DNA from 2 places in the Embleya sp. AB8 genome. Region 1 is predicted to be linked to the other one. Evidence: riboswitches for the same ligand, from Rfam matches in the RefSeq annotation. Region 1 holds a riboswitch; the other holds the start of a gene.
The links. Region 1 has a riboswitch for cobalamin ahead of ABIA38_RS21770 (ribonucleoside-diphosphate reductase subunit alpha). Riboswitches for the same ligand answer to the same signal wherever they lie in the genome.
Positions count from the first base shown of each region.

Region 2: it holds a riboswitch for cobalamin, as region 1 does, so the genes downstream of both, ABIA38_RS14300 (prenyltransferase/squalene oxidase repeat-containing protein) here and ABIA38_RS21770 (ribonucleoside-diphosphate reductase subunit alpha) in region 1, are expected to answer to the same signal.

Region 1 covers NZ_JBMHHY010000014.1:72,431-79,367, reverse strand. Annotated here, with positions in the region: gene ABIA38_RS21775 (ribonucleotide-diphosphate reductase subunit beta) at 1-515, opposite strand, end outside; gene ABIA38_RS21770 (ribonucleoside-diphosphate reductase subunit alpha) at 533-2,851, opposite strand; cobalamin riboswitch at 2,929-3,181, opposite strand; gene ABIA38_RS21765 (hypothetical protein) at 3,265-3,453, opposite strand; gene mug (G/U mismatch-specific DNA glycosylase) at 3,711-4,316, opposite strand; gene ABIA38_RS21755 (GNAT family N-acetyltransferase) at 4,355-5,179, opposite strand; gene ABIA38_RS21750 (MarR family winged helix-turn-helix transcriptional regulator) at 5,185-5,646, opposite strand; gene ABIA38_RS21745 (ATP-dependent DNA ligase) at 5,810-6,937, opposite strand, start outside.
Region 2 covers NZ_JBMHHY010000008.1:324,825-331,761, forward strand. Annotated here, with positions in the region: gene ABIA38_RS14290 (CbiQ family ECF transporter T component) at 1-797, opposite strand, end outside; gene ABIA38_RS14295 (hypothetical protein) at 800-1,870, opposite strand; gene ABIA38_RS14300 (prenyltransferase/squalene oxidase repeat-containing protein) at 1,867-3,369, opposite strand; cobalamin riboswitch at 3,469-3,623, opposite strand; cobalamin riboswitch at 3,828-3,962, shown strand; gene ABIA38_RS14305 (peptidase) at 4,101-5,204, shown strand; gene metE (5-methyltetrahydropteroyltriglutamate--homocysteine S-methyltransferase) at 5,397-6,937, opposite strand, start outside.

The sequences.
Region 1 (6,937 bases):
TAGAAGAACAGCCCTTCGATGCACGCCGCGAAGCAGATCAGGTTGAGCAGGAACTGCCGCCGATCCTCCCGCGATTCGAGCCGGTCCAGGCCCATCGCCGAGTCGATCCAGCGGAAGCAGAACTCCGCCTTGCGCCGGATCGAGGGGATGTGCTCGACCGCGGCGAACGCCTGCTCGCGCTCCTCGTGGTCGGGCATGTAGGTGTCGAGCAGCGTCAGATAGAACTGCACATGGACGGCCTCTTCGAACAACTGCCGCGACAGATACAACCGGCCCTCGGGCGAGTTGATGTGCCGGTAGAGATTCAGCACCAGGTTGTTCGCCACGATCGTGTCACCGGTCGCGAAGAACGCGACCAGGCGCTGTACGAGGTGCCGTTCCGCCGGGCTGAGCTTGTCCAGGTCGGCCAGGTCGCTGTGCAGGTCGACCTCTTCGACCGTCCAGGTGTTGCGGATCGCCGCGCGGTACTTCTCGTAGAAGTCCGGGTACTGCATGGGGCGCAGCGTGAGGTTCATTCCGGGATCGAGCAGGCTCACGTGCACGCCTCACAGGCTTCGGGGTTCTCCAGCGAGCAGGCGATGACCTCGAGGTCCGAGATCTCCTCCACCGGCGCGGCCGACGCCTGCGCCGGCACCGTCGCCTGCTGGATGCGCGTCGCGGGGCGCGAGCGCAGGTAGTACGTGGTCTTCAGGCCGGTCGACCACGCGTAGCGGTACATCGAGGACAACTTGCCGATGGTCGGGTCGGCCATGAACAGGTTCAGCGACTGCGACTGGTCGATGTACGGGGACCGCTGGGCGGCCAGGTCGATCAGCGCGCGCTGCGGCAGCTCCCACGCCGTGCGGTACAACTCCCGTACGTCCTCCGGGAGTTCGGCGATGCCCTGGACCGAGCCCTCGGCCCGCTTGATCCGGTCGCGAACCTCGGGGGTCCACAGGCCGCGAGCCTTGAGCTCGCGCACCAGGTAGGCGTTGATCTGCAGGAACTCGCCCGACAGCGTCTCGCGCTTGAACAGGTTGGACACCTGCGGCTCGATGCACTCGTACGCGCCCGCGATCGAGGCGATCGTGGCGGTCGGCGCGATCGCGACGAGCAGCGAGTTGCGCAGCCCGTGCTCGGCGACGCGCGAGCGCAGCGCGTCCCAGCGCTTGGTCTGCGTCGGGTACACGCCCTCCCACAGGTCGGGCTGGAGCCGCCCGCGCGCGGCGTGCGTCTCGGCGTAGGCCGGGTGCGGGCCGTGCGCCTCGGCCAGCGCGGAGGAGGTCTCGAGCGCGGTGAGGTAGATCTCCTCGGAGATCAGCGTGGACAACTCGCGCGCCTCGGCGGAGTCGAACGGCAGGCCGAGCGTGAAGAACACGTCCTGCAGGCCCATCAGCCCCAGGCCCACCGGGCGCCAGCGCGGGTTGGACGCGGCGGCTTGGTCGGTCGGGTAGTAGTTGATGTCGATCACCCGGTCCAGGAAGACCACGGCGGTGCGCACCGTCGCGCGCAGCTTGTCCCAGTCCATCCCCTCGCCGGCGATTACATGCGCGCCGAGGTTGACCGAGCCGAGGTTGCACACGGCGGTCTCGCCGTCGCTGGTGACCTCCAGGATCTCGGTGCACAGGTTGGACAGGTGCACCACGTTGCCCGGTTCGGCGGCCTGGTTGCAGGTGCGGTTGGCGGCGTCCTTGAAGGTCATCCAGCCGTTGCCGGTCTGCGCGAGGGTGCGCATCATCCGGGCGTAGAGGTCGCGCGCGGGCAGTTGCCGGACGAACCGGCCGTCCCGCTCGGCGGCTTCGTAGACCCTGTCGAACTCGGCGCCCCACAGGTCGGGCAGTTCGGGCAGCTCGTTCGGGTCGAACAGCGACCAGACGCCGTCCTCCTCGACCCGGCGCATGAACAGGTCCGGCACCCAGTTGGCCAGGTTGAGGTTGTGCGCCCGGCGGGCGTCCTCGCCGGTGTTCTCGCGCAGTTCGAGGAATTCCAGGATGTCGGGGTGCCAGGTCTCCAGGTAGACGCAGGCCGCGCCCTTGCGCCGGCCGCCCTGGTTGACCGCGGCCACGGACGAGTCGAGCGTCTTGAGCCACGGCACGATGCCGTTGGAGTGCCCGTTGGTGCCGCGGATCAGCGAGCCGCGCGAGCGCACCCGGGACCAGGCCACGCCGATGCCGCCGGCGAACTTGGACAGTCGGGCGATCCGCCCGTACATGTCGTAGATCGACTCCAGCTCGTCCTTGGGCGAATCCAGCAGGTAGCACGAGGACATCTGGGTGTGCACCGTGCCGGAGTTGAACAACGTCGGCGAGCTGGGCAGGTAGGCGAGCGAGGACATCAGCCGGTAGAAGCCGATCGCCTCGCCGGGCTCCTGGGCCAGGCCGCACGCCACCCGCAGCAGGAAGTGTTGCGGGGTCTCCACCACGCTGCGCGAGACCGGGTGCCGCAGCAGGTAGCGGTCGTAGACGGTACGCAGGCCGAAGTACTCGAACCGGCGGTCGCCTTCGGTGTCCACGGCGGCGTCCAGCTCGGCGGCGTGCGCGGCGACGAACGCCGCGGTCTGCGCGCCGATGATGCCCTCACGGCGGCCGAGCGCGATGCCGGCGCTGAACGAGGTGACGCCGGCTTCGGCGGCCTCGGCGGCGATCCGGCCGGCCAGCAGGCGGGCGGCGAGGCGCGAGTAGGCGGGCTCCTCGGCGATCAGCTCGGCGGCGGTACGCACCGCCAGGTCCGCGGCGGCGCCGTCGTCCGCGCCCTCGTTCAGGCCCGCGACGACCCGGCGGACGACCCGATCCGGATCGACCTCCGGCAAATCGCGCGCCTGGGTGCGTACCAGGGTCGCCAGTCGGTCCTCGGGGCTTTCGTCGATCCGCATCCGGGTCGCGCCCACGCTGTCCACAACGGTCACGTGCTCTCTCCTCGCGAGCTCGTACGTACAGGTGACCCCACGCCCGAAGGCGCGGGCAGCCGGCAGGTATTCGGACTCGCGGGCATGCCGGGGCACCGCCGGGCACGGCGTGCTCGGTGGTCCGCGGAGTTCCTAGTGGTCGTCGCTTCCCGATCGCCTCTCGGCGTTCGGCGCTCCATGACGACGTTCGTTCCCGCTCACCGCTGCGGGGGCAGTTCCGGCTTCGCACCGGATTCCCTCTTGCGTCGCCCCTCCATCGAACTTTCGGATGGGCGAACCAGCTGCGTCGGAGAGCATATATGTAGTGGCGGCGTGGTCGTTGCACCCCCAGGTGTTGTGTCGTGTCGCGGTCTCGGCCAGGCCCGTTGTTCCGGGCCCGGTCACGGCCGGCCGCCCCGGGGCCCGGCTTTGGCCGGCCGGGCGGGTCCGGCCGGACCACCCTGCGGCCGATTCACCGCCCGGGGCACCTCCCGCCCCGAGTCGCGCCACTCGGCGACCAGCGCCTCGTAGACGGGAGTCTCGAACGTCTCCGTGGGCCACGGCCCGAACGGCGCGCGCAAAATCTTCACGCCGACCCAACCGCCCGAGAGGTCACGAAGTAACCACCAACCGAGTGAAGCCACTCGGTCGATGGACGGGGGCGGGGGCGGTGGGTAGGGGCGGGCAGCGACGCGGGGTCGGGCGGCCTGCGGGGCAGCACAGCGGCCCGACGGCGGGGCCGGGGAAGAGATGGCGGCGCGGTGGGTGTTGTGCCGTGGGCCGGATGCGCGGCGGGTCGGGGCGCGTGGTTGGCGTGGGGGCGCCGTGGCCGGCTGCTCTCGCCGCGTCAGCCGGCGTCTGGGTCGGCCGGTTGTTCGGTCGGCCCCGCGTCGCGAGGTCGTGCGAAGGCTGTCGTGCGTAGGGTGGTGAAGGCTTCGGCGAGGGTGGTGGCGGTCCAGTGGGCGTTGAGGCCGCTCGGGTTGGGGAGGACCCAGATTCGGGTGTCGTCGATGGTTTCCGGTTGGCGGCCGACCACGGCCTTGGGGCGGCCGAAGCCGGTTCGGTACGCGCCGATGCCGAGCACCGCCAGCCAGGCCGGGCGGTACTCGCGCACCCGCGCGGTGAGCGCCGCGCCGCCCGCCCGGTATTCGTCCCTGGTCAACTCGTCCGCCCGGGCCGTGGTCCGGGCCACCACGTTGGTGATGCCGAGCCCGAGGGCGGTCAACTCGTCCTGTTCGTCGGGTCGGAACAGGCGCGGCGTGAAGCCGGCGGCGTACAGCGCGGGCCAGAACCGATTGCCCGGCCGCGCGAAGTGTCGCCCGGTCGCGCCGGACCACAGCCCCGGATTGATCCCGCAGAACAACACCCGCAGATTCGGCGCGAGCACGTCCGGGATGCTCACCCCGTGCGCCGCCGCCAACTCCGCCGCCGTCGGATTGCGCCCCGCCGGAATCGGCAGCACGATCGGCTTCGCCGGCCCCGCCCCGCCGCTCACGGTGCCTCGGCGATCAGCGCCGTCCCCACCGACCGGAAGCCGAGCCGGTCGTACACGCGCGCCACGTGCTCGTCCCCCGCGGACAGGAACACCGTCTCGCTCCCGCTCGCCAGCGCGTGCCGGGCCAATTCCCACGTCACCGCCGCCGCGAGGCCGCCGCGCCGGGCCGCCGGGAGGGTGGCCACGCCGACGATCTCGGTGGTGTCGTACAGCTGTTGGTAACTCCCGACGCACAGCGGTCCCGCCGGGCTGTACGCGGCGAACATCACCGTCGCGCCGCTGCGCAGCCGCTCGTTGAGGTAGGACAGCAGCTCCGGGTCCTGCCCCAGCGCCGCGGTGTCCCGTTCGCTCGGCCCGTCGGAGCCCGACGCGGTGCCCGGGTTGGCGAAGCCGACCGCCGCGACGCTGTGCACGATGGCCAGGTCGGTGGCGTCCGCGCGAATCTGACGCACCGTCACCAGGTCCGGCAGATCCGGGCGTTCGGCCGGCTGCTCGGTCGGATCGAGGACCATCAGCGGGTGTTCGTGGACCTGCAACTCGGCCTCGATGGCCGCCGCGCGCATTGCGGGCGTGGTCTCGTGGACCCATTCGAACGTCTCGGGCACTTGCAACTCTCTCTGCCGCGCCCGCACCGCACGGACATCCGCGACGGTGGGCTCGACGGTGCCGCCGAGCGTGGGTCGGGCGTAATAGGGCCAACCGAGGCCCTCCCGGACGAACAACGTCAGTGCGCCGATCGACTCCGTGCGGGTGGACCGGCGTGCCACCCCGTCGTAGAACGTCTCCAGATGCGCACGCAGCTCCGCGGCGGACTTCGGCATGCGGGTCAGTGTGACACGACCGCCGGCACCGGTAGCGGTCGGTGTCCGAAGCCGGCCTTGAGCCGGCCCAGGAGTTCGGACAGCCGCTCGGCGTCGTCGTCCGACCAGTCCACGAGGCGCTCCGCGAACACCGCCAGGCACGCGTCGGTGGCCCGCTCGACCACCGCGCGGCCCTGTGGGGTGATCCCGAGCAGCACCGCGCGGCCGTCGCTCGGATGCGGCCGGCGCTCCACCCAGCCGTGTTCGACGAGGTGCGCGAGGTGTCGGCTGACCACGGACATGTCCAGGTCGAGGAGTTCGGCGAGGCGCCCGGCGCGCAGCGGTTCCGTACTGCGGCTCAGCGCGAACAGCACCGACGAACCCGGCGGCAGGCTGCCGACCGGAACCGCCTTGGCGAGGCTGCGGTAGACGCCGACGATGCCCTCGAACTCGGTCAACAGTTGTCGGCAGGCTTCCCGGGTGGCCATGGCCGGCCTCTTTTCTTCCGACTTCATCCCGCAGCACTTTCCGCAGCACTTTCCGCAGCACATTACGGATCACGCTCCGGATCGCTTCCGGATCGCGTTCGGCACTGCGCCCCGCGTCGCGATCCGCGCGGGTTTTCGTTGCCTACCACAACTATAGAAGATGTTAGTTGCGTTCGGCAACTTCTCTGACCGTATCCATGTCGTCGGCCTCCGCCGCCGTCTTGTCCTCGCGATACCGCACCACCCGCGCGAATCGCAGCGCCAGCCCGCCCGGATAGCGCGTACTGGTCTGCAACCCGTCGAAGGCGATCTCCACCACCAGCTCCGGCCGCACCCACACTGTCCAGTCGTCCCGCCGCACCGCCAATTCCTGAAGCCGCTCGGTCTGCCACGCGAGCAGCTCGTCGGTGAGCCCCTTGAACGTCTTGCCGAGCATCACGAACCCGTCCCCACCCGGATCCCGCGCCCCCAGGTGCAAATTGCTCAACGTCCCGCGCCGGCGCCCGTGCCCCCACTCGGCGGCCAGCACCACCAGGTCGAGGGTGTGCCGAGGCTTGACCTTGACCCACCCGGCGCCACGCCGACCGGCCGTATACGGGGAGTCCAACGACTTCGCCACCACCCCCTCGTGCCCACGCGCGACCGCGTCGGCGAAGAACGCGTCCGCCGCCGCGTCGTCGTCCGTGACCAGCCGAGGCACCAGCAGCTCCGCCGGCGCGAGCGCCGCCAGCGCGGCCCAGCGCTCGGCCCCCGGCCGGTCGATCAGGTCCGCGCCGGCCACGTGCAGCGCGTCGAACAGGTACACCGTCAGCGGTGTCTCGGCCCGCAGCCGGGCCGCGTCGTGGGTGCCGGTCCGGGACGCGGTGAGCTGGAACGGGTGCGGCCGACCGTCCGGACGCAGGGCGATCGCCTCGCCGTCCAGCACCACGCTGCGCACCGGCAATGCCCGTACCGTCTCGACCAGTTCGGGCACCCGCGCGGTGATGTCGTCCAGACTGCGGGTGAAGACGGCGATCCGGTCGCCGTCCCGGTGCAGTTGCACCCGGATCCCGTCGATCTTCCATTCCAGCGCGACGAGGGCGTGCACGTCCTTGGCCCGCAACTTGGCCAGCGCGGCGGGCACATCGGGCGCCGCCGCGGCCAACATCGGCCGCACCGCGTGCCCGACCTCCAGGCCGAACCCGGCCAGCGCGCCCGCGCCGCCGGACAACGCCGCGGCGGCCACCGGCCCGGCGGCCCCGCGCAACATCAACGCCCGCCGTACCGCCGGCACCGGCACCTCGGCGGCGCG
Region 2 (6,937 bases), on a different contig from region 1:
GCGTACACCCCCACACAGACCCCGATCAGGCCCACCAGCGTCAGTACGCCGGTCAGCAGTCGGATCGTGCGCGGCAGGTGCCGGTTGCGGCCGTAGCCGCGCGAGTCCATCGCGGCGGCCAGTGCGAGTGAGCGGTCCAGTGCGTCCTGGAGTACCGGGATCGCGATCGAGCGCAGCGCCCGCATGCCCTGCTGCGCGCCGCCGCGCAACCGCCGGGCCCGGCGCACCCGATGCACACTCTCGATCAGCTGCGGCGCGACGGAGAGGGCGACCACGACGGCCGCGCCCACCTCGTACAGCGCCGCCGGTACCGCCTTGAGCATGCGCTTGGGGCTCGCGAGGGCGTTGGCCGCGCCCAGGCACACGATCATCGTGGCCAGCCGCAGGCCGTCGTAGAACCCGCCGAGCACGTGCTCCAGGGCCACCGGGCCGAACAGGTGGATCCCCGCCGCCCATGCGGGCAGCGGGATCTCCGGCAGGTCGACGAGCACATGACTGCCGGCGGCTCCCGCGCCGAAGACGATCCGGAACAACACGCGCATCACGATGATGAACAGGCCCAGGAACAGGTACATGCGAAAGGCCAGTGCCCACGGCGCGTCGCCGCGCCGGTTCGCGACCACGAATCCGGCCACGGCCAGGAGCAGCGCGAGCAGCAGCGGGTTGGTGGTGCGACTGGCGGCGGTGGCCAGGCCGAGCGCCCACAACCACCACGCGCCCGGATGCAGGGGGCGCGGCAACCGGCCGCCGCCGCGCCGGGACGCGACGGCGGCCGGCAGTCGCCGCGTCCGGGGCACGCTCAATCCGACCCGCCGGTGCGCTTGCGCCGACGCCAGGTGGCGAACCCGGCCGCCGCGCAGATCGCCACGAGCAGGGCGATCCCGAGGATGGTCGTGGTCGGGATCCCGTCGGGGCGCCTGGTCGCCAACTCCTCGCCGCCGGTCCAGGTTTGACCCTGCGGAGTGACCCCGGAGGGCCGGCCGGCGGGGCCGGGTGAGCCCGGCTCGGCGGCGGCGGTCGCGGACGTCTCGGCCGAGGCCGGCGGGGCCGAGGGGGTGGTGCTCTCGATGGGCTGCCCCGGTTCCATCGGGTTGCCGGCGACACCCGGCCCGGGGGCGAGGGGATCGGTCCCCGAGGTCGCGGCCGTCGAACCCGCCGACGTGGTGCCCGTGTTGCCGGCCGTACTCGCACCGGAGGTGGTGGATCCGCCGTCGGCGGCCCGGCTGCCACCACTGCCGGCCGAGGTCGCGCCACCGCCGGTGGACGTGCCGTTGGTGCCGTTGCCGGACGGTGGTTGCGGATTGTCCGTCCGAGGCGGATTCGGCGGGGTGGGCGTCGCCGGGCGGGCCGGTGCCACGCGCGGTGGCGGGTTGGTGGTCTCGGTCTTGTTCTTGGCGAACGACCAGCCTTCGAAGCTGCCGAGCGGGGGTTTGCGGTTCAGCACGCCCCACTGGCTGTACGTCCACGAACCGCCGTTGGGCGCATGCCAGTACGACCAGTACGCACTGGCCGGCGGCGTGTCGATGCACGGCTCGGAGTTGGCCCCTGGCTTGCCCTCGATCCGGCAGATGAATGCCTCGCCCCAGCGGGCCACGCCGGCTATCTCGATGCCCGCGTTCTTCAGCGCGGCGTGGCCGGTGGCCTGGTCCCCGCGTGCGCAGCGCACGATGGTGGTGCCGCCGAGCTCCTGGAAGTCGATGACCACCGTCACGCCGTTGCCGTCCGGGCAGTAGCCGGGCGTGCCCTTCGAGGTGTCGACCGCGTGTGCGGCCGGCGCGACCACCGTGAGCCCGCCGGTGAGGGACAGCGCGAGCAGGGCAAGTGCGGTGACCAGGCGGGCGATTCGGCCGGCGCGCCCGGGGCGCCTCACGTGTGCGTTCCGTTCCTGCGACGCGCGCCGGCGCGGACGGCGAAGCCGGTGCCGACCAATCCGGCGGACAACATGAGCAGTCCGCCGATCTCGGCGCCGGTCCTGGCCAGGTTTCCGCCGCCGCCGTTCGCGGTGCCGCCACTGCCCGAGGTGCTTCCGCCGCCCGACCCGGAACCACTGGTACCGGAGCCACCGGTGCCGGCGCCGGCGGTGTCCGTCGCGGACGCGGTGATCGACGCACTCGCGGTCTGGGTGAGCGCGGTGGAAGGTGTCGTGGACGGCGGCGTGGACGCGCTGTGGCCGGGCGATCCGGTGGGCTTGGGGGTGCCGGAGTCGGTCGGCTCGGGCGAGGTCGAGGTGGTGTGCGTCGGCTCGGTCGGGGCCTTGCCCAGGTCACCCAGCGAGACATCGGCCAGCGCAAGCAGCGCCTGCGGGGTGGCGCGGCGCCACTGGTCGCGTTGGAAGTCCGGGATGCCGTCGGTCCTGGCCGAGGCGAGGGCTTCGTCGTTGTAGGCGATGGTGCCGATCTCCTTGTCGGCGGCGCCCGCGTTGTCCTTGGTGATCTGGTGCTTGGCCACCCACACGGCGGCCCGCTCCGACTCGGCCCGGTAGCCGGCGGCGTGCAGGGCCTGACCGGCCAGGCCGGTGCTGTTGGTGTTCGATGCCGCCGTGGGGCCCGAGCCGCCGAACGAACCGTCGGCGCGTTGCTTGGACTTGAGCCAGTCCGCGCCCTTCTTGGCGGCGGTCGCGGCGCCGGCCGAGTGGCTCTCGGCCGCCGCGGACAGCAGCGCCTGCACGGCCATCGCGGTGGAGTCCGGGTCGAGCACGGTGGTGGGAGTGTCCTGGCAGGTCGCGCCGCTGCTGCCCAACTGGCCCGGGAACAGCCGGAATCCGCCGCTTGGGCACTGCTGCTTGAGCAGGAAGTCCACGGCGGATTGCGGCACTCCGCCGCTGCGGGCCAGGCCGAGGACGGCGAGCGACTGGCCGAAGGCGTTGCTGGAGTCGGGGCTGCCGGTGAGCTTGTCCCGGATCCGGCCCACGTCGTCGCCGGCGTCGGCTCCCGCGATCAGGTCGAGCGTCTCGGCGCGCAGGTCGAAGCCGCCGAACCCGGTCGGATCGCGGTCGGCGACCACGGCGGCGAAGAGTACCTTCGCGGTGGCGCCGGCGATCCGCGAGCCGGGCATGCCCCATTCCTCGGCGCTGTTGTACGTGCGTACGTTCGCGGCCACCGCGTCGGCCGCGGCGCGGAGCGCGGCCGGTTGGGAGCGGGTGGCCGCCAACGCCATCATCGTGTCGATGGTCAGGCCCCAGTCGGAGCGGGAGAACCCGGGGATGGCACCGCCGACCAGTTCCCCGGCCTGCCACTTCGCCGCCGCCGAGGCCTCGGCGGCATGGGGATTCGCGGCGTCGGCCGACGCGGAGAAGACGGGGGAGGCGGCGACGAGCACCGCGCCGCAGACCGCGACGGCGCCGGTGGTTCGCACGGTGAGCCAGGACATCGGTGGAACCCTTCCGAGACCAACGCGTCCCGGGAGCCGGCCGACGCGGGGCGTCGGACGGGCGTCCGGGCCTCAGCGTGTAGTCCACGACAGCTGGAGCCTTCAATTCGTACGCACCCAGGTATTCCGACTCGCGGCGGCCTGTCGGCCACCGCCTACGGTTGCGGGTCAGCGCCGGATTTCGACCGGCTTCCCCTGAGTTTCGAACTATGCAGTTGAGGGTGTCGACACAGGTCGGCGTGCGGAGCATACGAAACGTTCCGACGCTCGGACAACAGCACGAGTATGCGCTCCACGGTGCCGTTCGTCACCACCGGGGTGCGGGCCGGCGCGAAGCGGCGAACCGGTTGGCCGGAAAGGGAGTTCTTCCCGCGCCGGGCGGTCCGTAGAGTGCGGGACGTCCTCGCGCCGGGGATTGTGGAACACTCGCGACGCCCCTCGCGGACGCCACGACTCGTTCCGATCGCCGGTGCGGCGGCCCGCAACATCTCCGACGACAGGGGAAGTCCGGTGTGAATCCGGCGCTGACCCGCAGCGGTGGTCCGTCCCTCCCGACGGCGAGCCCGAATGCCTGTCGCCGGGGCGTTTTCCTCTCCATTCCCCGTCGTGGTCCGCGGGGCGGAGCCCTCGCGTCGCCGCGCCGGGAACGTGTGCCGCCCTCGGGCCGGCCCGCCTCGGCCGGCGGATCCGCCGGGCCTGCCGCGCCGTGGGCCCGGAAAGGCACCGTCATCATGACGCTCACCACTCGACCCGGACGCCGGATAGCCACGCTGCTCGGCGGACTGGCCCTGGCCGGCGCGACCGCCCTGATCCCGGCGACCGCCGTGGCCGCCCCCACCACGACCGGCCCGACACCTGCCGCGGACGCGTCCGTACTCGCCGGCAACCGCACCCAGGCCGCGGCCGGTTGGCTGGCCCGCCAACTCGTCGACGGCGAGCGCTTCGAGACCACCTTCAACGGGGTGACCTACCCCGATCAGGGCCTGACCATCGACGCGATCCTCGCCTTCGCCGCCGCGGGAGTCGCCGACCACAACGGGGCCAAGGCCACCACGTGGCTCGCCCGGCCGGAGATCCTGTCCGGCTACATCGGCGACGGCGCCACCAACGCCTACGCCGGCGCCACCGCCAAAACCCTCCTGGCCGCCGAGGTCCGCGGGGTGAGCCCCACCACGTTCGGCGGCGTGGACCTCCCGGCCCGGCTGCGCTCCCTGCAACAACCCTCCGGCCGGTTCACCGACACCTCCCCATGGGGCGACTACAGCAACGCCTTCAGCCAGTCCCTCGCACTCCTGGCGCTGAACCGCACCCCCGGCGGAGTGCCCACCGCCGCAGTCGACTTCCTGGCCGGCGCACACTGCGCCGACGGCGGATTCCCGCTGAACTACGGCCTGCCCACCTGCACCAGCGACGCGGACTCCACCGCGATGAGCGTGCAGGCGCTGGCCGCCACCGGCCGATCCCAGGAGGCCGCGGCCGGCCTGAACTGGCTTGCCGCGCACCAGCTTTCGGACGGCGGCTTCGGTACCGTCGGTGCCACGACCGGCAACGCCAACAGCACCGGACTGGCCGGCCAGGCCCTGCTGTCCTCGTGGCGGGTACTCCCCGGCCTGACCGCACGGCACTTCCTGACCGAACGCCAGGTCGGCTGCTCGGCCACACCCGCCACCCGAGGCGCGATCGCCTACGACGCGACCGGCTTCAACCCGTCCACCGCCACCCGCGCCACCGCCCAGGCGGTCCTGGGCCTGGCCGGCACCGGCTTCGCCGACCTGACCGCCGCCGGCGCCCGCCCCGACGCCCCGACGCTGCACTGCCCCGGAACGGCCGCCTGACGCAGCGGAACAGGCCCGCACCACCGGGCGATGACGGCGCCCCGACGCGTTGTCGGGGCCGTCGCTGCGGGCCCCCGTGTGGCCGGATGTCAGTCCGCCCGGTGGTGGATCGGCCCGCCGTTCGGGTCGACGTGCGCGTGGCGGACGAGTTGCCGGGGCGGGGCCTTGCGGGCCCCGCCCCGGCAGGGTTCGTCAGGGCGTGCTGTTCGAGAGGGTGCTGCGGACCTCGCGCGCCGCGGTCACCAGGTTCGTCAGCGAGGCACGGACCTCGGGCCAACCCCGGGTCTTGAGGCCGCAGTCGGGGTTGACCCACAGGCGCTCGGCGGGGATCGCGGTCAGGCCCTCGCGCAGCAGGCGGGCCACCTCGTCGGTGTCGGGGATGCGTGGGGAGTGGATGTCGTAGACGCCGGGACCGGCCTCGCGCGGGTAGCCGTGGGCGGCGAGTTCGTGGGCGACCTGCATGTGGGAACGGGCCGCCTCCAGGCTGATCACGTCGGCGTCGAGGTCGTCGATGGCCTGCACGATGTCGCCGAACTCCGCGTAGCACATGTGGGTATGGATCTGCGTCTCGGCGCGTACGCCCGAGGTGGTCAGGCGGAACGCCTCGGTGGCCCAGGCCAGATACGCGGCATGGTCCGCAGTGCGCAGCGGCAGTGTCTCGCGCAGCGCGGGCTCGTCCACCTGGATGACCGAAGTCCCTGCGGCTTCGAGATCGTCGACCTCGTCGCGCAGTGCGAGCGCGACCTGTCGGGCGGTGGTGCCGAGTGGTTGGTCGTCGCGGACGAAGGACCACGCGAGCATGGTCACCGGGCCGGTCAGCATGCCCTTGACCGGTCGATCGGACAACGACTGGGCGAACGAGGTCCAGCGCACGGTCATCGGCCCGGGGCGGGAGATGTCGCCGGCCAGGATCGGCGGGCGTACGTACCGCGTTCCGTACGACTGGACCCAGCCGTGTCGGGTGGCCGCGTAGCCGGTGAGCTGTTCGGCGAAGTACTGGACCATGTCGTTGCGTTCGGCCTCGCCGTGCACCAGGACGTCGATGCCCGCCTGCTCCTGGAAGGAGATCACCTCGCGGATCTCCGCCTCGATGCGTTTGGCGTAGCCCGCGTCGTCGAGGCGTCCGGCGCGCAGTTCGGCGCGGGCGGCGCGCAGTTCGGCGGTCTGCGGGAAGGAGCCGATGGTGGTCGTGGGCAACAACGGCAGGCCCAGGTGCGCGCGTTGGGCCGCGGCCCGTTCGGGGTAGGGCCGACTGCGCCGGCCGTCGGCGGCGGTGACCGCGGCGGTCCGGGCGCGTACGGCGGGGTCGCGGGTGAGTGCGGAGGCCTTGCGGGCGGCCAGGTCGGTGCGGTTGGCGGCGAGGTGGGCAGCGATCGTGTCGGTGCCCTGGCCGAGGCCGCGGGCCAGGGTGACGATCTCCTCGGTCTTCTGCCGGGCGAAGGCGAGCAGGCGGGCGATCTGCGGGTCGATGTCGCGCTCGGCGTCGGCGTCCAGCGGTACGTGCAACAGCGAGCAGGACGCGGCGACGTCGACGCGGTCGGCCAGGCCCAGCAGGGTGCCGAGGGTGGCCAGCGACCTGCCGAGGTCGTTGATCCACACATTACGGCCGTCGACGACACCGGCGACCAGCCGTTTCCCGGGCAGTCCGCCGACGGCGGCGAGGGCGTCCAGGTTGGCGGCGGCCGGGCCGGTGAAGTCCAGGGCGAGCCCCTCGATCGGGGCCTTGGCCAGGA